One region of the Thermobifida fusca YX genome, then DNA from elsewhere that is predicted to be linked to it. Evidence: riboswitches for the same ligand, from Rfam matches in the RefSeq annotation. Region 1 holds a riboswitch; each other region holds the start of a gene.
What was found. A riboswitch is a leader RNA that binds a small molecule or an ion and turns the genes downstream of it on or off. The one in region 1 is predicted to bind thiamine pyrophosphate.
Positions count from the first base shown of each region.

Region 2: another riboswitch for thiamine pyrophosphate. It lies ahead of thiO (glycine oxidase ThiO); the one in region 1 lies ahead of thiD (bifunctional hydroxymethylpyrimidine kinase/phosphomethylpyrimidine kinase).
Region 3: another riboswitch for thiamine pyrophosphate. It lies ahead of TFU_RS02930 (ECF transporter S component); the one in region 1 lies ahead of thiD (bifunctional hydroxymethylpyrimidine kinase/phosphomethylpyrimidine kinase).

Region 1 covers NC_007333.1:2,644,759-2,652,219, reverse strand. Annotated here, with positions in the region: gene TFU_RS11150 (alanine/glycine:cation symporter family protein) at 1-1,231, shown strand, start outside; gene thiD (bifunctional hydroxymethylpyrimidine kinase/phosphomethylpyrimidine kinase) at 1,569-2,375, opposite strand; TPP riboswitch at 2,366-2,461, opposite strand; gene TFU_RS11140 (DUF368 domain-containing protein) at 2,548-3,507, opposite strand; gene TFU_RS11135 (acyl-CoA synthetase) at 3,700-5,352, opposite strand; gene rocD (ornithine--oxo-acid transaminase) at 6,026-7,282, shown strand; gene TFU_RS11125 (SGNH/GDSL hydrolase family protein) at 7,289-7,461, opposite strand, start outside.
Region 2 covers NC_007333.1:1,218,620-1,226,080, reverse strand. Annotated here, with positions in the region: gene TFU_RS05235 (YbaK/EbsC family protein) at 1-80, opposite strand, end outside; gene TFU_RS05230 (SDR family oxidoreductase) at 265-1,182, shown strand; gene thiE (thiamine phosphate synthase) at 1,222-1,878, opposite strand; gene TFU_RS05220 (Rv2175c family DNA-binding protein) at 1,951-2,310, opposite strand; TPP riboswitch at 2,430-2,542, shown strand; gene thiO (glycine oxidase ThiO) at 2,535-3,710, shown strand; gene thiS (sulfur carrier protein ThiS) at 3,707-3,907, shown strand; gene TFU_RS05205 (thiazole synthase) at 3,909-4,709, shown strand; gene pknB (Stk1 family PASTA domain-containing Ser/Thr kinase) at 4,813-6,744, shown strand; gene TFU_RS05195 (sulfite oxidase-like oxidoreductase) at 6,755-7,357, opposite strand.
Region 3 covers NC_007333.1:670,298-677,758, reverse strand. Annotated here, with positions in the region: gene TFU_RS02940 (energy-coupling factor transporter transmembrane component T family protein) at 1-656, opposite strand, end outside; gene TFU_RS02935 (ABC transporter ATP-binding protein) at 653-2,191, opposite strand; gene TFU_RS02930 (ECF transporter S component) at 2,196-2,798, opposite strand; TPP riboswitch at 2,905-3,010, opposite strand; gene glgP (alpha-glucan family phosphorylase) at 3,294-5,915, opposite strand; gene TFU_RS02920 (alpha-1,4-glucan--maltose-1-phosphate maltosyltransferase) at 6,486-7,461, shown strand, end outside.

The DNA.
Region 1 (7,461 bases):
CAACATCGCTGGCGCGGCGCTCGCCATCGGCTACGGCGGCCCCGGCGCACTGTTCTGGATGTGGGTGACCGGCCTGCTGGGCATGGCCACCAAGTACAGCGAAGCGCTGCTGGGTGTGAAGTACCGCCGCAGGGACGCCAAAGGCGAGCAAAGCGGTGGCCCCATGTTCTACCTGCGCTACGGGGTCGGCGGCGGCTTCGGTCTCGTCCTCGGCTTCCTCTTCGCCCTGTTCGGCGCGATTGCCGCGTTCGGTATCGGCAACATGACCCAGGCCAACACGGTGGCCGCCCAGTTGGAGAACGTCTGGTCGATCCCCACCTGGCTCACCGGTGCGGCCATGGTCCTCGTCGTGGCCGCGGTGGTGCTGGGCGGCATCAAGAGCATCGGCCGGTTCGCCGCCGGTGTGGTGCCCATCATGATCGTCGCCTACGTCCTCATCGCGGTAACCGTCCTCATCGTGCACGTCACCGAGCTTCCGGCGGCGTTCGCTCTCATCTTCCGGGAGGCGTTCACCGGCGAGGCGGCCACGGGCGGTCTGCTCGGCTCGGCGCTGCTGTTCGCCATCCAGCAGGGTGTGGCCCGCGGCATCTTCTCCAATGAGTCGGGTCTGGGCACCGGTGGTATCGCTGCGGCGGCCGCCAAGACGAAGCAGCCGGTGCGGCAGGCCCTCGTGTCGATGACCCAGACTTTCGTCGACACCATCATCGTGGTGAGCATGACCTGCCTGGTCATCATCGTCACGGGTGCCTGGAGCGAGGCGGAGAAGGACGACGGCTCCCTGATGACCTCCCTGGGCATGGCCGAGGGCTTGGGGAAGATCTCCCCCGCGTTGGCACCGCTCGGCAACTACACCGTGGCGCTCGCGGTGGTGTTCTTCGCCTTCACCACCCTGGTCGGCTGGTGCTACTACGGTGAGCGCTGCATGGAGTACCTGGCTGGCCGGAAAGCGGTGGTGCCGTTCCGCATCGTGTTCACCCTGGTGGTGTTCGTCGGCGCCACCACCGAGCTGAGCACGGTATGGACGTTCAGCGACATGGCCAACGGCCTGATGGCCCTGCCTAACCTGCTGGGGCTTCTCCTGCTCTCGCCGATCGTGGTGGCCGAGACAAAGAAGTACTTCGCCAACCCGCACTGGCGCAACCCTGACCTGATGGAGGGGCCCGACCCGGGCACCGCGGAGCCGCCCGAACGGAGCCCGCAAGGGGACAATCCCCCCACCCCCACCCGGTAACGGATCGCTACCCGTCACAGAAAACCGCGGCCGTGGGATACAGCTCCGTTATCCCACGGCCGCGACAGTCTGCGGTGGTGGCGCGGCACGCCCGGGTGTGCGCCGGGCGGACTGCCGCGTCAGTGAGATGTCCGGATGCGGAGCCTGCACCCGCATCCGGACAGTTCTTTTCTCGCCTAGTCCACGAGGGGGAAAGCTCCCGCCTCGTCCCGCCGCGCCTGTGCGTGGGCGGAGAGGAGCAACGCCTGCAGCGGGCAGGACGGTGAGCAACAGGAAGCCAGACTAGTGCCGTGCACCCGGCACAGGCTGAACCCCGGTATTCATGCCGGGGAGCGCGTCAATTCCCCCACCACGCGTGGAAATGGTGGACGGGGCCCTTGCCTTTGCCGATGTCCAGCTTGTCGGCGTGGCGCAGCGCTTCGGTGAGGTAATCCTTAGCGTCGCGGACCGCCTGCGACCAGGTGGGACGCTGCGGGCGCAGCGTGGCGATCGCCGAGGAGAGCGTGCACCCGGTTCCGTGCGTGTTGGTGGTGTTCACCCGGTCCGCGGTCAGGGTCTCCACGTCGCCGTCCGCCGACAGCAGCAGGTCCGTGCTGGTAGGACCGGACAGGTGGCCGCCCTTGAGGAGCACGCGGCGCGGTCCCAGGGCGAGCAGCCGCTCCGCCTGGTCGCGCATGCGGTCCAAGTCGGTGGCCTCCTCTTCGCCCAGCAGGTCGGCAGCTTCCGGAAGGTTAGGGGTGATGAGGTCGGCCCGCGGCAGCAGCACGGTGCGCAGGGCTTCCACCGCGTCAGCGGCGAGGAGCCGGTCTCCGCTCTTGGCGACCATCACCGGGTCGACGACCACGTTGGGCAGGCGGTAGGTGTCGATCGCGGCAGCCACGACCTCGATGATCTCGGTGCTGGACAGCATGCCGATCTTGACCGCGTCCACCCGCACGTCGGTGAGCAGCGTGTCCAGTTGGCTGCGCACGAACTCCGGAGGGACGTCGTGGACTTCGCTGACCCCGGTGGTGGTCTGTGCGACGAGCGCGGTGATCACGGTAGTGCCGTAACCGCCCAGCGCGGAGAACGCTTTGAGGTCGGCTTGGATACCGGCTCCGCCGCTGGGGTCAGTGCCGGCAATAGACAAGATGGTGGGAATCAATTGGACGTCCCTCCGCTAGTACTACCTAGATCAGGTTCACGGGTGTCCTCTCAGCCACCCTGGGGGTGGCACCCCGCGTCCACAGCGAAGGCTAGCAATACACGCAAACCCCCGCTGCTCCCTGATCTCTGGCGGAAGGGGACAGCGGGGGTAGAGAGGACAGGCGGGCAGGCTACTGCACGACCGTGTCGTTCGTCTGCGGACGCACTTCTGGGGCAACGGAGGCGTCGTGCGCTGCGCGGGCCTTGATCCGGTGTTCGATCACGATGACGGTGATCACGGCGGCCGCGCCGACCAACGCCAGCACGATGCAGAGCACGAGGTTGTCCTGGCTGGGGGCGAGCAGGGTCCGGTCGTCGTCCTGCCACGGCCACAGCGCCCGCAGGGATCCCGCCATCAGCCCGGTCATCACCACCAGGGTGAGGTGGTGGAAGCGGTCCAGCAGGAACTGCAGCAGTTTGACGAACAGGGACAGGCCGATGGTCGCGCCTAGGACAAAGGTCGCGATGTAGCCGAGGTCGCGGTTGTTGAGCGCCTCCATCGTCGGGAGGTACAGGCCGACGGTGAGCAGGATGAACGAGCCGGAGATGCCGGGCAGGACGAGCGCGCAGATCGCGACGGCAGCCGCGGCCATGACGATGAGGGGGTGCGGGTCCACGGTCGTGGACGGGACGCCGGTGAACAGGAACGCGGCCGCGGCCATGAGCAGGGCGAGCAGGTAGTCGCCGATCCGCCAGCGCCGACCCGAACTGCTGTAGGGCACCCACAGGGACGCCAGCACCAAGCCGAAGAACAAGGCGTGCGATTCAGCCGGATTGTGCTCAACCAGCGGGGCGATGACGCGGGCTGCGACCAGCACGGCGGGCACCATGCCCACGAGCACGGCCAGGACGGTCCCCCAGTCGGCGCGGGTGAGTTCGGCGCGGGCCCGCGCCAGGCCTTTTCCGCGGAGGAGGTCGGTGACGAGCAGTCGCACCGCGGTGACGACGTGGCCCGCGGAGTTGATGAGGGACTCGTAGACACCGGTGATGAGGGCGACAGTACCGCCGCTGATTCCGGGGACGGTTTCGGCGGTTCCGATCAGGGTGCCGCGTACGCCGTTGAGGAGATGAGTGCCGAGTGACTTTGCCATGTCCTGCTTCTCGTCGAGGAAGAGAGACCGACCGTATCCCAGTGAAGTACGAGATGAAGGCCGGTGCCTGGAAGTGAACGCAAAAGACTGCCTGGTGCGGTGGCTCGGGCACGAACCGGTGGCCCGGCAGGCAGGAACGACCCAAGTTTATGGGGATTACGATCGGCGGAGCGACACGCAAAGCCGAAGAGCTCAGCGGCTGAGGACAGGGCCCGCGTCCCGCGCGATGCGGGAGGCCCACCGGTAGTCCTGCTTGCCTGCGGCAGTGCGTTTGACCTCGTCGACGATGCGGATGGTGCGCGGGATCTTGAACCCGGCGAGATGCTCGCGGCAGTGGTCGCGCAGCTCCGCGTCGCTGGGCTGCCGGTTTCCAGCCAGCGAGATGACGGCGCTGACCCGCTGGCCGAGCCGCTCGTCGGGGGCGGCGACCACGATGGCGTCGGCGACATCCGGGTGGGTTTTGAGGACGGCCTCCACCTCTTCGGGGTAGACCTTCTCCCCGCCCGTGTTGATCACGGTGGCGCCGCGGCCCAGCAGTTCGATCGTGCCGTCGGCGGCGATGGTCCCGTAGTCACCGGAGAGTGCCCAGCGGCGTCCGGAAGCGTCGACGGGGAAAGTCTGCGCGGTCTTCTCCGGGTCGTTGTAGTAGCCGAGGGGGATGCGTCCGGTGCGGGCGATCCGGCCGATCTGGTCGGATCCGGGAGGCAGGGGGCGCAACTGGTCGTCGAGGACGGCGACACTCGCTCCCATGGTGAAGCGCCGGGTCTTTCCGCTGAGCCGGGCGGAGGCGGAGCCGCACACCCCGGTTTCGCTTCCTCCGTAGTTGTCGCGGATGGCGATGGTCGGTTTCCACGCCCGCCACAGTTGGCGCGCGGTCGTGGTGAGCGGGGTGCCGCCGGAGCTGAGCGTGGTCAGGCTCGGACATCGTCCCGGGCTGCGCAGCAGCTCGTGAGCGAGGGGGCGGGCCATGGCGTCGCCGACGCACTGGACGATGGTCACTTTTTCGCGGTGGGCGAGTTCCACGGTCCGGGTGGGGGAGAAGACCCGGTCGGTGTTGAGCACCACGGTGGAACCCGACAGCAGCATGCTCAGCGCGTTCCACTGGCCTGCGGCGTGCATGACCGGGCCGAGGACGAGCATGCGTTGCGGGGTGGTGCGGGCGGCGCGTTCCGCGACGACTGCGGCGCTCGTGGCCCGCGGGGTGCCGCGGCGGCGCTGTTCCAGAGCCACGTGGAAGATGTCTTCCTGCCGCCACATGACGCCTTTGGGATAGCCGGTGGTGCCGCCGGTGTAGAGCAGGTAGAGGTCGTCGCCGCTGGTGGCGGGCAGCGGGGTGGTGGAGTGGGCGGCGTCGGCCAGGGCAGTCTCGTAGTCGATGCCGTCCCCGTGCTCGCCGGTGCCGTCGTCGAGGAGGACGACGTGGCGCAGGAGCGGCAGTTCGTGCCGGATGCGGGCAACAGTGGCAGCGAGAGAGCGTTCAGCGATGAGGGCGACCGAGTCGGAGTCGCGGAGCACGTAGCGGAGTTCCGCAGCGACGTACCGGTAGTTGACGTTGATGGGGACGGCTTTGGCACGCCAGACGCCGAATGCGGCCTCCAGCCATTCGGCCCGGTTGAAGCTGAGGATGGCGACGTGCTCCCCGGGGCGGATTCCCGCGTCGATCAGGTGCCGGGCGACGAGGGTGGCGCGGGCGTCCAGCTCGGCGTAGGTGAGGCGCCGCGGGCCCGCGACGAGGGCGAGTCGGTGGGGGACTGCTGTCGCGACGGCGGACAGCAAGCCGGACAAGGAGAGGTCACTGTGAGTGGTCGAACAGATCTCCGCTCCCAGAACTCGCATTTCGGTCATATTTCGCCTCTGTTGCTGTTGTGCCCGTGGGCGGGTATGACGACCGATCTTGCATCTATGACCTGGGTCACATTTGGCCGGGGTTGGCTATTGGAAAAAGCGACAAACGCGGCAGAACCCGATGTGCGGCAGGGGAACAGGCGCCCTGCTGTGAAGTGCACCACCGTCGGAAGAAAAAGAGAAGCGAAAGGTGTGCGGAACGTCACCGTGCTGCGGTGGAAACAGCAGGGAAATCGACGGTGTGCGGTTGCTCACGGGGCGTTTCTGCGCGCGGGAGCCTGCGCGTTATCTCTCAAACCTCCGTGGCGTCGGTGGCCGACTGGGCGGCGCGGCCAGTCCGACCAGCGCACCCGTGGCAGCGGAGTGAGCACCCGACGTACTTGCGCATGCGATCCTTCCCCGCGGCGACCGGCTGGTGCCAGCCGCCGGACCGCGCCCCCCATCCCACCGGGAACCCCGGTGTCCTCTCCGCTGCAGCGGCTGTGCCGCTGCGGTCACACACAAGTCCATCCCGTCCTCCCTCCCCACCCCGGCACAGCCGGGGCCCTCACGCACGGCGGCGCCCAGCACCGGCGCCACCAGTGGTCCCCACGATCCTGATCACGGATGTATCACCGTTCAACGACGCGGGTATCCCGAACAGACAACGATCCCCGGAGATCGGAGCGGTCCGATGAGCCCACGTCCATCGGGAGCAGACAGCGTCCCCGCATCCTGGTCCGCCGAACAGCACATCGCCGTGGCGGAACGGCGATCCGCGCACAACTACCACCCGCTGCCCGTGGTGATCGCGCACGGCGAAGGAGCCTGGGTGACCGACGTGGCGGGCCGTCGCTATCTGGACTGCCTCGCCGGATACTCAGCGGTAAACTTCGGACACCGCAACCCTGAACTCCTCGCCGCCGCCCGCGCTCAGCTCGACCGGATCACCCTCACCAGCCGCGCCTTCCACCACGACCGGTTCGCACCGTTCGTCGCCGCGCTCGCCGATCTCGTCGGCAAAGAACAGGTGCTTCCGGTCAACACGGGAGCTGAAGCGGTCGAAACCGGGATCAAGATCGCCCGCAAATGGGGATACGAGGTCAAAGGCGTCCCCGACGGGCGCGCCGTCATCGTCGTGGCCAGCGGAAACTTCCACGGACGCACCACCACGATCGTGTCCTTCTCCACCGACCCTGCCGCCTACCGCGGCTTCGGACCACCCACTCCAGGATTCCGCATCGTGCCCTACGGGGACGCCGCGGCACTCGCCGACGCTATCGACGCCGACACCGTCGCAGTCCTCGTCGAACCGGTGCAGGGCGAAGCCGGGGTGATCGTGCCGCCTGCCGACTACCTGCCACGCGTCCGGGACCTGTGCACCCGTGCCGGCATCCTGCTGATTGCAGACGAAGTGCAGTCCGGGCTGGGACGCACCGGCACCGTGCGGGCCTGCGACCACAGCGGAGTCGACGCCGATATCTACCTGTTCGGCAAAGCGCTGGGCGGCGGCATCCTGCCCGTGGCGGCGGCGGTAGGCGACGCGGAAGTCTTCGACGTGATCCGCCCCGGCCAGCACGGCAGCACCTTCGGCGGCAACGCCCTCGCCTGCGCGGTCGGCACTGCCGTGGTGAGCCTCGTCCGCGACGGCCCTTACCTGGACCATGTCCGCGCCCTCGCCCCCGTGCTGCGCGCCCGCCTCGACCAACTGGTCGGCAACGGCGTGGTCGCGGCCCGCAGCATCGGCCTGTGGGCTGGGATCGACGTCGACCCGACTCTGGCCACCGGAAGAGAACTGTGCGAACGGCTCCTGCAGCGGGGTGTGCTCGTCAAAGACACGCACGGCTCAACGATCCGGCTCTCCCCGCCGCTGGTCATCACCGAAGACGAACTGCACTGGGCAGTGGACCAGATCGCCGCAGTGCTCGCAGACCTGCGGGCCGGACGGTAAGCCGGGTCACCCCACCTCGCCCGCGAGAGTGTCCACGGTCGCCCCCGCCACCACCGCGAAAGTGGCATAGAGCGGACGGCCCGGGCCGGTTTCGATCTGCTCGATGACCCGCTCACCGACCGCCCGGTGCCCAGCGGCGTTGGGGTGGAAGGTACTGCGGTCCACAGTCACCCCGGTGG
Region 2 (7,461 bases), 1.4 Mb from region 1:
GAGTCCGGCAGCTCTTTGACGGTGCCGGAAGCGCCGTGGGCAGCGAGCAGTTCGGCGACAGCGCGAACATTGGGGTGCATGGCGCGATCCTAGGACATAGCCCCCGGGTTGTGCTCAGCTTCCGGCAGGCGTGCGGGCATCCCGCGCGTGTGGGGGATTCCCGGTGCCGGGGCCGCGTTGCGCGGGGCGGTACCGGCACGTTTCGCGCGCGGTCCGGCGCGCCGGTCAGTGCACGTCCGGGACTGTTTGCCGAAGATAAACACTATGGGTGAGGATCTGAGAGCGGAACGTGTTATCGCGACGACTGGGGCGACCGGAGCCGTCGGCGGCAAAGTAGCCGCCCAGTTGGCACGGCTGGGCCTTGCGCAGCGGCTCATTGTCCGTGACCTCAACCGCGCCCCCGAACTCCCGAAGTCGAGCGCGGTCCTGGCCGCCTACGAGGATCCTGCCGCTTTCGGCCGCGCAGTCCGCGGCGCCGAGGTGCTGTTCCTCGTCGCCGCGGACCACGCGGAGAACCGCGAGGAACTCCACCGGGCCGTCATCGACGCGGCCGTGGCCGAAGGGGTGCGCCACATCGTCTACCTGTCGTTCCTCAACGCGAGCGCCGCCGCGACCTGCGTCCTCGGCCGGGAGCACTACGCCACCGAGGAGTACCTGCGCACCACCGGGGTGGTCTACACCTTCCTGCGGCCCAGCCTGTACCTGGACCTCCTGCCCGAGTGGATCGGCGAGGACGGCACGATCCGCGGCCCGGCCGGGGAAGGCACCGTGGCGTGGGTGTCGCGGGACGATGTCGCCGACGTCGCCGCCGCTGTGCTGCGCGCCCCGGAAGAGCACGTCAACCGCATCTACAACGTGACCGGTCCGGAAGCCGTCTCGCTGGGGCAGACCGCGACCCGCCTGTCCACGCTCACCGGACGCACCATCGTCTACGTTCCGCAAACCCCGGAGGAGGCCATCGACTTCCTCTCCTCGCAGGGGTTGACCGCCCGGGAAATCGCGGAGCGGGTGAGCGCCTGCACGGCGATCGCCGCCGGGGAACTCAGCACCGCCAACCGCACCGTACTGCGGCTGACCGGCCACCCTGCCCGCTCCCTCGAGGGCTACCTGCGGAAGAATCCGAGCGCGCTGTCCCACGCGCCGCTCTTCAGCGGCTCCGGTAGCGCGCTCGGCCCCCGCTGAGCGCCCTTTCCGGCCCGCCCGGGCGGGGGCGGGCCGCGGTCAGGCTGCGGCCGCTGCCACGAGGCGGCGTTTGAGCTCCGCCGCCGCCGCACGCGGGTCTTCGGCTTCGGTGATGGCGCGGACCACGACAGCCCGGCGGGCGCCCGCGGCCAGCACCTGGTCCAGGTTGTCCTCGTTGATCCCGCCGATCGCGAACCAGGGGCGCTGCGGGTGCAGGGCGGCGACCCGCGCCACCTCGTCGAGCCCGGCAGCGGGCCGTCCCGGTTTGGTCGGGGTCGCCCACACCGGGCCGATACAGAAGTAGTCGACGCCTTCTTCCCGGTCGGCGGCCGCAGACAGCTCCGCCGCGTTGGTGGAGCGGCCGATCAGCGGCCGGTCCCCGAGGATCGCGCGGGCGTAGCGCACGGGCAGGTCCCGCTGTCCCAGGTGCAGCACGTCGGCGTTGACGGCGTGGGCTATGTCGGCCCGGTCGTTGACCGCGAGCAGCGCCCCGTGGCGGTCGCACGCCTCACGCACGACTTCCAGCGCGGCGAGCTCGTCCCGCGCGTCCAGGGTCTTGTCGCGCAGTTGCACGATGTCCACGCCCCCGGCGAGCGCCGCATCAAGGAACTCGGCCAGGTCGCCTCGGTCGGCGCGGGCGTCCGTGCACAGGTAGAGCCGGGCGGATTCCAACCGCTTTCGCAGAGTCTCGTCCACGGCTCCCACCCTAGATCGTCGCCGAGCGCCTGTCCCGCGGGGCGGGTGCAGCGTACCCGGCGACGGGGTGTCTTACAGCAGCATCGCCTGGGCGCGGCGGCGCACCTCGGTGCCGCGGTTGCCGCGGATCGCATCGAGCGGAGTGCCGGGCAGGCTGTCGTCTGCGGTGAACATCCAGCGCAGCGCCTCCTCCGGAGAGAAACCGCTGTCCGCGAGCACGGTGAGGGTGCCTTGGAGGCCTTTGAGGATGGTGCCGTTGGTGATGAACGCCGCGGGAATCGCCAGTTCTCCGCCGCGGACCACGCCGAGGAGCCGGTGGTTGCGGATCATCTGCCGGACCTGGTTCTGGCTCACACCGAGGGCCGCGGCCGCTTCCTGGAGAGTGAGCCACTCTCCGACGAGCGCGTCGAGGTCGCGATCGATCTGTGTCACGGTCCCAATCTTCCACATCTGGCGCGCGCCGAATCCTCTCGACCGACCGTGATCGCTTTAGGCGTACATGTCGGACCTTTGGCTTCCCCAGTCACGGGCGACCTAGAATGCGGACGAAAGCGAAAACCCGCGGGAGCCGGGGCGGAACCCGGCTGAGAGGGAGGCTGTCCGCCTCCGACCGCAGAACCTGATCCGGGTCATACCGGCGAAGGGAGTGGCGCGCCGTGCAGTTGCGCTCAGCCCCGGACGCCCTTGTCGTTGGGGGCGGACTTATTGGCCTGGTCACCGCATGGCGTGCTGCCCGCCTCGGGATGCGGGTGACCGTCGTGTCCGCGGAGAAGGCGGGCGCCGCGTCCGGGGTGGCGGCGGGCATGCTGACCCCCGCAACCGAAGCGGTGTTCGGGGAAGAGTCGCTGATCCGTCTGGGGCTGCGGTCCCAGCAGCGCTACCCCGATTTCATCGCCGAGCTCGCAGAAGACACCGACGTCGACCCGGGCTACCGCACCGAAGGCACCCTGCAGGTGGGGTTCGACCCGGACGACATGGCCACGCTCGCGGAACTGCAGCAGCTACGCGACCGTCTCGGTATCCGCACCGAACGGCTCACCTCACGCGAATGCCGCCGGCTCGAGCCGATGCTGGCTCCCACTGTGCGGGGCGGCTTCCTGGCCCCTGACGACCACTCGGTGGATCCGCGCCGCCTGTCTGAGGCGCTGCGTGCCGCCGCCGCTGCCCGCGGCGCACTGTTCGTCGCCGGGCACGTCCGGGAGGTGGTCGGGGGCGAGGACGCCGTGCGCGGCGTCGTGCTGGACAGCGGCGACACTCTCGACGCGGGCCAGGTGGTGCTCGCCGCGGGCGTGTGGAGCTCCGACATTGTCGGACTGCCCGAGGGAGTGGTGCCCCCGCTGCGCCCGGTCAAGGGGCAGCTGCTGCGGCTGCGCACCCCCGTGGGCGCCGAGCCGCTGGTGACCCGCACCGTGCGCGGCTTGGTCACCGGCTCCCCCGTCTACCTGGTGCCGCGGGCCGATGGCGAGGTGATCCTGGGGGCCACCCAGGAGGAGATGGGCTTCGACACCCGGTTGACCGTCGGCGGGGTCTGGGAGATGCTCCGCGACGCGCGCGAGCTCGTACCCGGGGTCACGGAACTGGAGATCGTCGAAACGTGCGTGGGGCTGCGCCCCGGGCCGCCGGACAACGAGCCGCTGCTGGGACCCACCCGTGTGCGCGGGCTGCACCTTGCGGTCGGCCACTACCGCCACGGGGTGCTGCTGGCCCCGGTGACCGGAGATGTCATGGCCGAAGTCTTGAGTACGGGGCGGCTGCCCGACTATGCGAGCCATCTCGCCGCAGACCGCTTCCTTCCCTCATCCTCACCATCGAAAGGGGTTGAAACATCGTGAACGCGATCATCAACGGTGAGCCGCGTCAGCTCGCTCCGGACACCACGGTGGCCGACGTGGTGCGCTCCCTGACCCGGGCGGAGTCGGGCGTGGCTGTGGCGGTCAACGACGAGGTGGTGCCCAAGACCGACTGGGCGCGCACCGTGGTCTCCCCCGACGACCGGGTGGACGTGCTCACCGCTGTGCAGGGGGGCTGACTTGACCGACGCTGCGACCGGGACGACCCGCGCCGACACCTTCGAGGACCCGTTGGTGATCGCCGGGGAGAAGTTCCATTCCCGGCTCATCATGGGCACCGGGGGTGCTCCGTCGCTGCACGTGCTGGCGGACGCGCTGCGTGCCTCCGGCACCGAGATGACCACTGTGGCGATGCGCCGGGTTGACCCGAACGCCCAAGGGTCGGTCTGGGATGTGCTCCGGGAAACCGGGGTCCGCCCGCTGCCCAACACGGCAGGCTGCTTCACCGCGGTCGACGCGCTGCGCACTGCGCGGCTGGGGCGTGAAGCGTTGGAGACCAACTGGGTGAAGCTGGAGGTGGTCGCCGACGAGCGCACCCTCCTTCCTGACCCGGTGGAGACGCTGGACGCCGCAGAACGGCTGGTGGACGAGGGGTTCGTCGTCCTCGCCTACACCAACGACGACCCGGTGCTGGCCCGCCGGCTGGCGCAGGTGGGGTGTGCCGCGGTGATGCCGTTAGGGGCGCCGATCGGTTCGGGGATGGGCATCCGCAACCCGCACAACATCGAACTGATCGTCGAAGAGCTGGACGTCCCTGTGATTTTGGACGCGGGCATCGGCACCGCAAGCGATGCGGCACTCGCCATGGAACTGGGCTGCGACGCGGTGCTGTTGGCAACCGCGGTCACTCGGGCCCAGGATCCGGTGCTGATGGCGCACGCGATGCGGGAGGCGGTGTCGGCTGGTCGGCGGGCCCGGCTGGCCGGGCGGATCCCGATCCGCCGCTACGCGCACGCCTCCTCCCCGCCGCGCGAGGGCTGAAACCCGGGGCGGGACCGTGGTCCCGCCCCGGGTTTCTTTACTGCTGCGTGCCGAAACCGTGGTGAGACCGTCAGTTTCCGCTTTCCCCCGTAAACTTCCCCTCGTGGACATGACGGCTGCGGACGCGCTAGTGGGAACGACCCTCGCCCATCGGTACCGGGTCGAATCGAAGATCGCCAACGGCGGTATGGCGACTGTCTTCCTCGCTCACGATCTCCGGCTGGACCGCCGTGTCGCGCTGAAGGTGATGCATGCCAACCTGGCGCGCGACCCGCAGTTCGTCCAACGGTTCATCAACGAGGCGCTCGCGGTCGCCAAGCTGTCGCACCCCAACGTGGTCCAGGTCTACGACCAGGGCAGCGACCAGGGGCACGTGTACTTGGCGATGGAGTACGTGGCGGGCCAGACGCTGCGCGCCGCGTTGAAGGCGCGAACCCGGTTCTCCCCCGCCGAGGCGCTGCGCATCATGGTGCCGATCCTCGCCGGGCTGGGCGCCGCCCACCAGGCGGGCATGGTGCACCGGGACATGAAACCGGAGAACGTCCTCATCACCCACGACGGCCAGATCAAGGTGGCCGACTTCGGGCTGGCCCGGGCCGCGGAGGCCAGCCAGCAGGGGCTGACCAAGACCGGCACGCTCATGGGGACCGCCGCCTACCTGTCCCCGGAGCAGATCACGCACAGCACCGCGGATGCCCGCAGCGACGTCTACGCGTGCGGCATCATGCTCTACGAGCTGCTCACCGGCCGCCAGCCGCACACCGGTGACTCTCCGATCGCCGTGGCCTACCAGCACGTCAACGAGGACGTCCCCCGCCCGTCCCGGGTGGTGCCGGGGATTCCCCCGGAAGTGGACTCGCTGGTGGTGCGCGCCACGGAACGCGACCCCGCCTACCGGCTCGCCAACGCCGGCCAGTTCCTTGCCGCGGTCTTCGCCGCGCAGAAAGCGTTGGACGAGCAGCCGTCCGCCGCGGTGACCTCTGTGATGGAGATGGCGCCCGCCCCTGCCGGGGACACGGCGGAAGACTCGGACAACGCCACCCGCACCCTGCAGGGGGTCGAGCTTCCCCCCGTGGAGTACGACGACTACGAGGACGACCGGCCGCCGCGGCCGAGTCTCCGCACGCCGCTGCTGGTCGCCACCGTGCTGCTGCTGGTCGTGGCGGTCGGGTTCGGCTGGTGGATGGTGGACGGCCGCTATGAGACGGTTCCCGACCTGGTCGGCGTAGAAAGCGACGAGGCCCGCCGGGACCTGCGCATGCTGGGTTTCCGCGTGCAGACCGCGGAAGAGCCCGCCTACAGCGACGAGGCGCCGCCCGGTACGGTCGCTGCCACCGACCCGGAGGCTGGGAGCAGGCTGCTGCCGGACACGCTCGTCACCCTCATCCTGTCGGCGGGGCCGCAGTATGTGGAGATGCCCGACGTCGAAGGTGCTTCGGTGGCGGAGGCCCGGGACGCCCTCAAAGAGGTGGGGCTGACCGACATCGTGGAAGACGAGATCACCTCGTTTGACAACCCTCCGGGCACGGTGATCACCACCAAGCCGGCCCCGGGCGAGAAGGCCAACCGCGAGGAGAGCGTGACGCTGACGATCAGCGCCGGGTTCCCCATGCCCAACGTGGTCGGCCAGAAGGTGGACGATGCGCGCCGCCTGCTGGAGTCCAGCGACTTGGAGGTGACGGTCGTCGAGGAGCACCACGACGAGGTCCCCGAAGGCCATGTCATCTCCCAGGAGCCGGAGGCGGAGACCACCGTGGGGGCGGGGCAGAGCGTCACCCTCACCGTCTCGTCCGGTCCGGAACTGGTGGAGGTTCCCGACATCCGCGGGTGGAAGGTGGACAAGGCCCGCAAGGAGCTGGAGGAGCGGGGCTTCGAGGTCACCGTGCACCAGGTGATCGGCAACCGGGTCGGCGACTACAACCCCAAGGGCGAGGCGCCGAAGGGCTCCACGATCGAGATCTGGACGTCCCCCTTCGGCCGGGAGCGGGATCGGGACCGGGGCAGGGAGGACCGGCTCTGGATCGGGCTGGACTGAGCGGGCCCGCTCAGTCCAGCGGCGGCCCGTCCCCGGGGTCCTCCTGGTAGGAGTAGCGCTGCTCCAGCCACGGGTTGGCGAGGTTGTGGTAGCCGCGCTCCTCCCAGAAGCCGCGCCGGTCCGCGGTGAGGTATTCGATGGCGCGCACCCATTTCACGCTCTTCCAGCCGTAGCGGTGGGGGACGACGAGCCGCACCGGGTATCCGTGCTGGGGTTCCAGCGGCTTGCCGTCGCGGTGGGTGGCGAGGATGACGTCGGGACGCCGGAAGTCGTCGAGGGGCAGGTTGGCGCTGTAGCCGTACTCTGCCCAGACCATGACGTGGGTGGCGTCCTCGGCGGGGGGTGCGAGTTTCAGCACGGTGGAGGCGGCCACCCCGCGCCACCGCACGTCGAGCTTGGTGAATCTGGTCACACAGTGGAAGTCGGTGACCACGTCGACGCGCGGCAGGGTCTGGAACTCGGTCCAGTCCCACCGGTACTGCGTCCCGTCCGCTGTGGCTCCGTAGACCTGCAGATCCCAGCGGTGCGGGCGGAATTTCGGTACCGGGCCGTAGTGCACAGCAGGCCATTCGTTCGGCACGTACTGCCCTGGCGGCAGCCGTCGCTCAGACAATCGTTCTTCTCCCGATACTCATCCCAGGACCATCTTTTCAGGTGCCCGTGCGCGCGCTCCTACCCCCGTGGGCTTCAGCGGCGGCGGCGCGGTGCGCTATAGTC
Region 3 (7,461 bases), 1.7 Mb from region 1:
TGCGACCGCGGCCCCGTGCCGAACGCGCGGGCGTCCATTGCTGTCGCCAGCAGCGTGCCGGTGCGCACCGCACGGACCAGCAGCGCGAACAGCTTCCCGAAGAAGATGGAGAGCGCGGCCAGCGGGTTGCGCCCGGCTTCCAGACCGCGGGCCCTCCGGGCGAGGGTGACGGTACGCCACTGGTCGGCCAGCAGCGGGACCAGCCGGAGCGCGGCAAGCACCCCCATCGCAGGCCGCTCCGGGACTTTGAGGCGCTGCACGAGCGCGTCCGCAAGGTCAGTGGCGTCGCTGCTGACCGCGGCCAGCATCCCCGGCAGGGCGATCGCGAGGATGCGCACTGCCGCGCCGGACGCCCCCCACAGGCCTTCTTCGCCGTAGAGCAGGTTGACCACCCATGTGGAGAGCCCCATGAGGCAGAACGGGACGCTGAGCACCAGCAGGGTGGCCCGGTTGATCCCGCTGAACGGCAGCAGCAGGGCTGTGACGGCGAGGACGATCCCGCCGGTGACCGGGTCCACGGCGGGGATGAGGCCGAAGGAGATGACACAGGCCGCGATCAGTTTGGCGGCCGGGTTGATGCCGAGCAGCCAGGACCGGACGCCCGGCTGTCCGTTGCCGGGTGCGGCGCGGCCCGCAGGGGCAGAGGTGAGGTTCACCGGCTCTCCTCCATCCCGGTGCGCGCTGTCTCCGTGACCGAGCCGTCCGCCACCCGCAGTTCCACGTCGGCGAGGTGGCGCAGCAGCAGCGTGTCGTGGGTGGCGAGCACGATCGCCCGGCCTTGGCCGCGCAGCGCATCCAGCAGTTCCACCAGTTCCACCCAGGTGCGGGTGTCTTGGCCGAACGTGGGCTCGTCGAGCACCAGCACGTCGGGGGCGTGGGCCGGGCCGGAGCTGAGCGCGGTTGCCACGGACAGCCGCCGTTTCTCCCCGCCGGAGAGGGTGTAGGGGTGCTTGTCGGCCAGGTGGGTCAACCGCAGCCGTTCCAGCAGTTCGTCCACCCAGGCCGCGGTCTCTGCCTCGCCCATGCCCAGGCGCAGCGGCGCGAACCGGAGCTCGTCGCGCACGGTGGCGGTCACGAACTGGTCTTCGGCGTGCTGGAACACGGTACCGACGTGCCGGGCGAGTTGCCGCGCCGGCCATTTCACCAGCGGACGCGGGTCGGCTGCGGCGAGCGGCCCGCAAGGGCGGATCTGTCCTGACTGCGGTTTCGCCAGTCCCGCTAGCGCGGTGAGCAGGGTGGATTTTCCGGCGCCGTTGGCTCCGGTGAGCGCGGTCGCGGTCCCCGCAGCCACGGTGACGTCCACCGCATTGAGGACGGTTTTCGGCCGTCTTCGCCCCGGGGTGCGCGGAGTGCCCAGAGTGCAGTCCGCCGCTTCGATGAGGACGGGGCCTCCCGGGGCCGGCGTGGTGCAGGGGACGGGGTCTGCGTGGGGGACCCACACGCCCCGCTCGGCCAGGGCAGTCCCGTGCCGGGCGAACACCGTGCGGGGAGCACCGTCGGCGATGACTCCCCCGCCCGGTTCGACGACTACGACCCGGTCAACCAGGTCGACGACGTCGGCGACCCGGTGTTCGACGAGTACCAGGGTGGCCCCGGTGTCGGCGAGCAGCCGGGCCAGCACGTCGCGGATCAGGCGTGCCCCGGGCGGGTCGAGGTTGGCGGTGGGTTCGTCGAGCAGCAGCAGCCGGGGGCTCATGGCGAGCACCCCGGCGATCACCAGGCGCTGCTTCTCCCCGCCGGAGAGGGCCGCGGTGGGATGGGCGCGCCCATAGGGGAAGCCGACCCGGGCGAGGGCTTCGTCTACCCGTGCCCAGATCTGTTCGCGGGGCACGCCGAGGTTCTCCAAGCCGAACGCGACGTCGTCCCCGGCGCGGGCCATGACGAGCTGGCTCTCCGGGTCCTGCGCCACCAGGCCGATCCGGCCGCGCTGGCTCGTCGCGGGTTTCCCGTCGACGAGGAGCCGGCCTTCCTCTTCGCCGGTGATGGCGCCGTTGGGCCCGGTGAGTCCCGCCAGCGCGTGCAGCAGGGTGCTCTTCCCTGCCCCGGAAGCGCCCAGCAGCAGGACGCGTTCCCCTGGTTCGATCACCAGGTCGACGCCGCGCAGGGCGTAGTCGGCGCGGCCGGCGTGCCGCCAGCCCCAGCCGGACAGTTCCACCCGCGCGCCGTGACCGTCGCGGTTTCCGGTACCCATCGGCCTATCCCCGCGCCGAGGCGAAGGGGGACAGCGCTCCGGCGGCGGCCAAGCGCGTGGTGAGCACACGCGAGCCCGCCCCGGCGATGAGGCCGGCGCTGATCAGGACGAGTACCCCGTAGACGACCTGGTAGCTGAGGGGCCAGGTGACATGGTAGGTGAGGTTGTCCCGGATCGCGGGGGAGATCCCGCCGGCCACTCCCGCGAGGACTGCCACCCCCATGCCCCAGCTGCGGTAGCGGAAGGCGAGGAAGACCAGTTCACTGAGCAGTCCTTGCAGGGCGCCGGAGATGAGGACCGAGACGCCCCACCCGGTGCCCAGCAGCATCTCCAGGGAGGCGGCGGCGATCGACGTCAGCACGGCGGCCCCGGGTTTGCGGATGATGAGTCCGCCGAGGACACCGGGGACCATCCACATGCCGTAGAGAATGGCCTGGGCCGGAGGGAAGAACGCGAACAGTCCCGTGGTGGCGTTCCACAGGACACTCCACACCCAGAAGACGATCCCCACGGCGACACCGATGACGGCAGCCACCACGATGTCCACGGTGCGCCAGTGGAGGAGGGATTGACGATCCTGGCCGGGTTGCGGCTCGGCCGGGCTCATGATTGGTCACGTCCCTTCGCGGAGTCACGGAGGGCTCTTGGCCAAGAGCGCACACCGGCCGCTATGACACGCACCAGAAGCACCGGTGCGCGAGACCACGCCACCGGTGGCGGTTCCCACGACTTCCTTCGCTGGCATTACCCAGATCAGGTAGTAAGGGTCTGCGGCTGTGCCGCACTCTCAGCGCTAGAGGCGCTCCCCTGTCGTTTGGTTGTGCTGTCGGGCCTCATTATGGCCGCAGGACGGCGGCGCGCGTCAACCCGCCCCGGATCCGGGGTGCGCCGCTCCCCGCCGTACCACGGGTCGACGCAGCTCTTCTCCGGCCGCGGTGGCCGGTTGCGGCCGCTTCCCTTCCCTTTTTCGGCTGCGATGGTGCCCGCCGCCAGGCGGTCTCCCCGAGACGGCGGCCGCGGCTGCCGCTGCCCCGGGGACAACCGCCGGGTACCGCACCAGGGTCGCCGTACCCGGCCTGCCGCTGCGGTGCGGGTGTCCTGGTCAGTGCGGCACGAGGGTGCCGATACCCATCGTGGGTTCGGCTACCACGGCCATCCCCGCTTCTGCGGGATGGGTGAGGAGCCGGTGCCGTGGGCGGATGCGGACCGTGTACCCGCACGTGCCCGCGCGGTCCAGTGGGACGGTCCCGCCGAAGCGCACCAGCGGGTAGACCACGTCCGAGGCGGGCAGCGGCACGAGTTCGGTCGTGGTCGGGTTGATCAGTTCGTCGTCGTCGTTGACGAGTCCCAGGACGACCTCCACGCACACGTCGTCCGGGTCGAGCCCGCCCAGGACCAGGGTGGCGCGCACCTCCAGTTCCCCGCCGACCTGCGGGGTGTCCCCGTTCATCGACGTTTCGACGTGTTCGATGCGCACCCCCGGCCAGGCGTGCTGCACCCGCTGTTTCCAGGCGGCGAGCTCCCGGGCTCCGCGGTAGTTGTCTGCGGCGAGCCGCCGCATGGCGAGCGCGGCTGGCTGGTAGAGCTGGTCGACGTATTCGCGGACCATGCGGGTGGCCTGCACTTTCGGTCCCAGGGAGACCATGGTGTGCTTGACCGTCTCCAGCCACCGCCGGGGCAGTCCGTGGTCGTCCCGCTCGTAGAACAAGGGGGCGACCTGCTCCTCGAACAGCTCGTAGAGGGCTGCCGCTTCGATGTCGTCCCGCCGGTCCGGGTCGTCGACGCCGTCCGCGGTGGGGATCGCCCACCCGTTGGAGCCGTCGAACCACTCGTCCCACCAGCCGTCGCGGATCGACAGGTTGAGTCCGCCGTTGAGCGCGGACTTCATGCCTGAGGTGCCGCACGCTTCCAGGGGACGCAGCGGGTTGTTCAGCCACACGTCGCAGCCCTGCACGAGGAGCGCGGCCAGCGCCATGTCGTAGTCGGGCAGGAAGACGATGCGGTCCCGCACCCGAGGATCGTCGCTGAACCGCACCATCTCCTGGATGAGCCGTTTGCCGCCTTCATCAGCGGGGTGGGCTTTGCCCGCGATGATGATCTGGATGGGGCGTTCCGGGTGGCGCAGGAGCGCGGTGAGGCGTTCCGGGTCGCGCAGCATCAAGGTGAGCCGTTTGTAGGAGGGCACGCGGCGGGCGAAACCGACGGTGAGCACCTCCGGGTCGAGTGCCTCGTCGATCCAGGCGAGTTCCGCGTCGGTGGCCCCCCGCTGCCGCCAGGAGGCGCGGAGCCGTTTGCGGGCCTCGATGATCAGCCGTTCGCGCAGGGCGCGGCGCATCCGCCAGAGCTCTTCTGCGTCCCGTTCCACCAGCCGCTGCCAGCCTGCGGGGGTTTCGAGCTCTTCCAGGCCGAGGCCCATGGCCTGTGCCGCGTCCCACGCTTCTTCTGCCATCCAGGTCGCAGCGTGCACGCCGTTGGTGATGGAGGTGATGGGCACTTCGTCGACGTCGAATCCCGGCCACAGTCCACCGAACATCTCCCGGCTGACCGCGCCGTGCAGGGCGCTGACGCCGTTGACCCGCTGGGCGAGGCGCATACCCATGACAGCCATGTTGAACACGTTGGGGTCGCCGCCCGGATAGGTTTCGGCGCCGAGCGCCATCACCCGTTCCACGGGGAGCCCGGGCAGCGCCACCGGGCCGCTGAAGTGGCGTTCCACGAGTTCCTTGGGGAACCGGTCGATTCCGGCGGGCACCGGGGTGTGGGTGGTGAACACGGTTCCGGACCGGGTGGCTTCCAGCGCCTGGTCGAAGTCGAGTCCTGCGGTCTCGATGTATTCGCGCAGCCGTTCCAGGCCGAGGAATCCCGCGTGCCCTTCGTTCATGTGGAAGACCTCGGGCTCGGGATACCCGGTGCGCAGGCAGTAGGCGCGGACCGCGCGCAGTCCGCCGATGCCGAGCAGCAGTTCTTGGCGGAGCCGCTGCTCGGTGCCGCCGCCGTAGAGGCGGTCGGTGACACCGCGCAGGTCGAGGTCGTTGTCGTCGTGGTAGGTGTCGAGCAGCAGCAGCGGCACGCGGCCCACCCGCACGATCCAGACGTGCGCGGTCAGCGTGCGGTTCTCGGGAAGGTCGACGGTGATGCGCACCGGGGTGCCGCGGTCCTCCAGGCGGGTCATCGGCAGGCAGTGCGGGTCGATCTCGGGGTAGCGCTCCAGTTGCCATCCGTCGGGCGACAGGGTCTGGGAGAAGTAGCCGTGCCGGTAGAGCAGTCCCACGCCGATCACGGGGATGCCCAGGTCGCTGGCGCTTTTCAGGTGGTCTCCCGCGAGGATGCCCAGACCGCCGGAGTACTGGGGCAGGGTGGCGTCGAGCCCGTATTCGGCGGAGAAGTAGGCGATCGCTGCCGGCGGCGGGGTGTCGGAGCTGTCCGTGAGCTGCTGGTACCACAGTGGAGCGGTGAGGTAGCGGTCGAGGTCGGCGGCGGCTGCGTCGAGCCGGGCGCGGAACTCTGCGTCGGCGGCGAGCTCCCGGAGCCGTTCCGGGGTGACTTCTCCGAGCAGCCGGATGGGGTCCCGGCCCACGGCTTCCCAGAGGCGGGGCTCCACCGCAGCGAATACGGCGCGCGTAGGGGCGTGCCACGTCCACCGCAGGTTGGCGGCCAGGGTGCACAATGCAGCGAGCTCGTCAGGCAGAACGGTACGGACGGTAAACCTACGAATAGCCTTCACGAATCGGGAGGCTAACGAACAGAACGGCTGTATGCGAGCCTTCCACGCCGCCGCACCGCAGACGCGTAGTCTTCATTTCCTCCCCCGTGAACCAATCCCCGAAAAAGGATTTTTTGCCAAAGGTTTCCCTGCGGATTGGGGCGCATTGGGAGAAGCGGTTTAATCCTTCGAGAATTCCAAGTCTGATCTTGGTATCCGCGACGAGGAGTTTCTCATCTCCTCGCGACTGTCCCGCCTAGTTTGCACCAAACCTGCAGGTGGCGTGGGGCACTTCGAGCACCGTGCCCCTCTTGCCCCTTCCCTGGTCTTTGTTTCTCTCGCCTCCGAGTGTCCCTCTTGTCCACCCGATCGCCCTGTGACTAGCCTCACAGAAATACCTCGCTGCGGACTGCCGGAGAACGGGGAATTCAGTCCGACAGCAACGATCGGGACAACTCATCCAGATTCCTCACAAAATACTCCTTTTAGAGATTTTTACTCTCTTCCACTATTCACGATTCACCGTTGTCCCTCACCATCTATGCCAATCCACAGAAAACACCCATACCTCAACCTTTCGATGGTGTACCCGTGATCGGACGATTTCCCATCCTTGACGTCTCACCGGTCGTCGACATCGGCACCGCCAAAGCCGTCGTCGGCGAGACCTTTCCCGTGCGCGCAACCGTGTTCCGTGAAGGGCATGAGGCGCTCGGCGCAGGTGTCGTCCTCTATACTCCCGAAGGCCAGCGCCAGCCCCTCGTCCCGCTCCGCGAGATCGCCCCGGGCACGGACCGCTACGAAGCCGAGGTCACCGTCACCTCGGAAGGACTCTGGCACTTCGCTATCGAAGCGTGGAGCGACCCGTACGCGACCTGGTGCCACGACGCCCGCATCAAAATCCCTGCCGGCCAAGACGTCGAGCTGATGCTGGAAGAAGGTGCGCGTCTCCTCGAGCGCGCCGCCCGGCGGGTGCCCCGACGCCCCGCGCTCGCCGAGATCGCCGCAGCCATGCGCGACGGGTCCCGCTCCGCCCACGAGCGCCTCGACCTCGCCCTGTCCGACCTGGTCCGCGACGAGCTCGCTGAACGTCCACTGCGGGAACTCGTCACCCGGTCGCAGCGCTTCCCCGTCATGGTGAGCCGCCGACGCGCACTCTTCGGCTCCTGGTACGAGTTCTTCCCACGGTCCGAAGGCGCGGTGCTCGACACCGAGGACGGCGAACCCCGCTCCGGGACCTTCGCCACCGCCGCCCGCCGGCTGCCCGCCATCGCCGACATGGGGTTCGACGTCGTCTACATTCCGCCCATCCACCCGGTCGGCTACTCGTTCCGCAAAGGACGGAACAACTCGACCGTGGCCCAGCCGGGCGACCCCGGATCCGTGTGGGCCATCGGCTCCCACGAAGGCGGGCACGACGCGATCCACCCGGACCTGGGCACCATCGACGACTTCGACGCCTTCGTGGCCCGCGCCCGCGAACTCGGCTTGGAGATCGCCATGGACCTGGCCCTCCAAGCGTCGCCCGACCACCCGTGGGTCAAAGAACACCCCGAATGGTTCACGG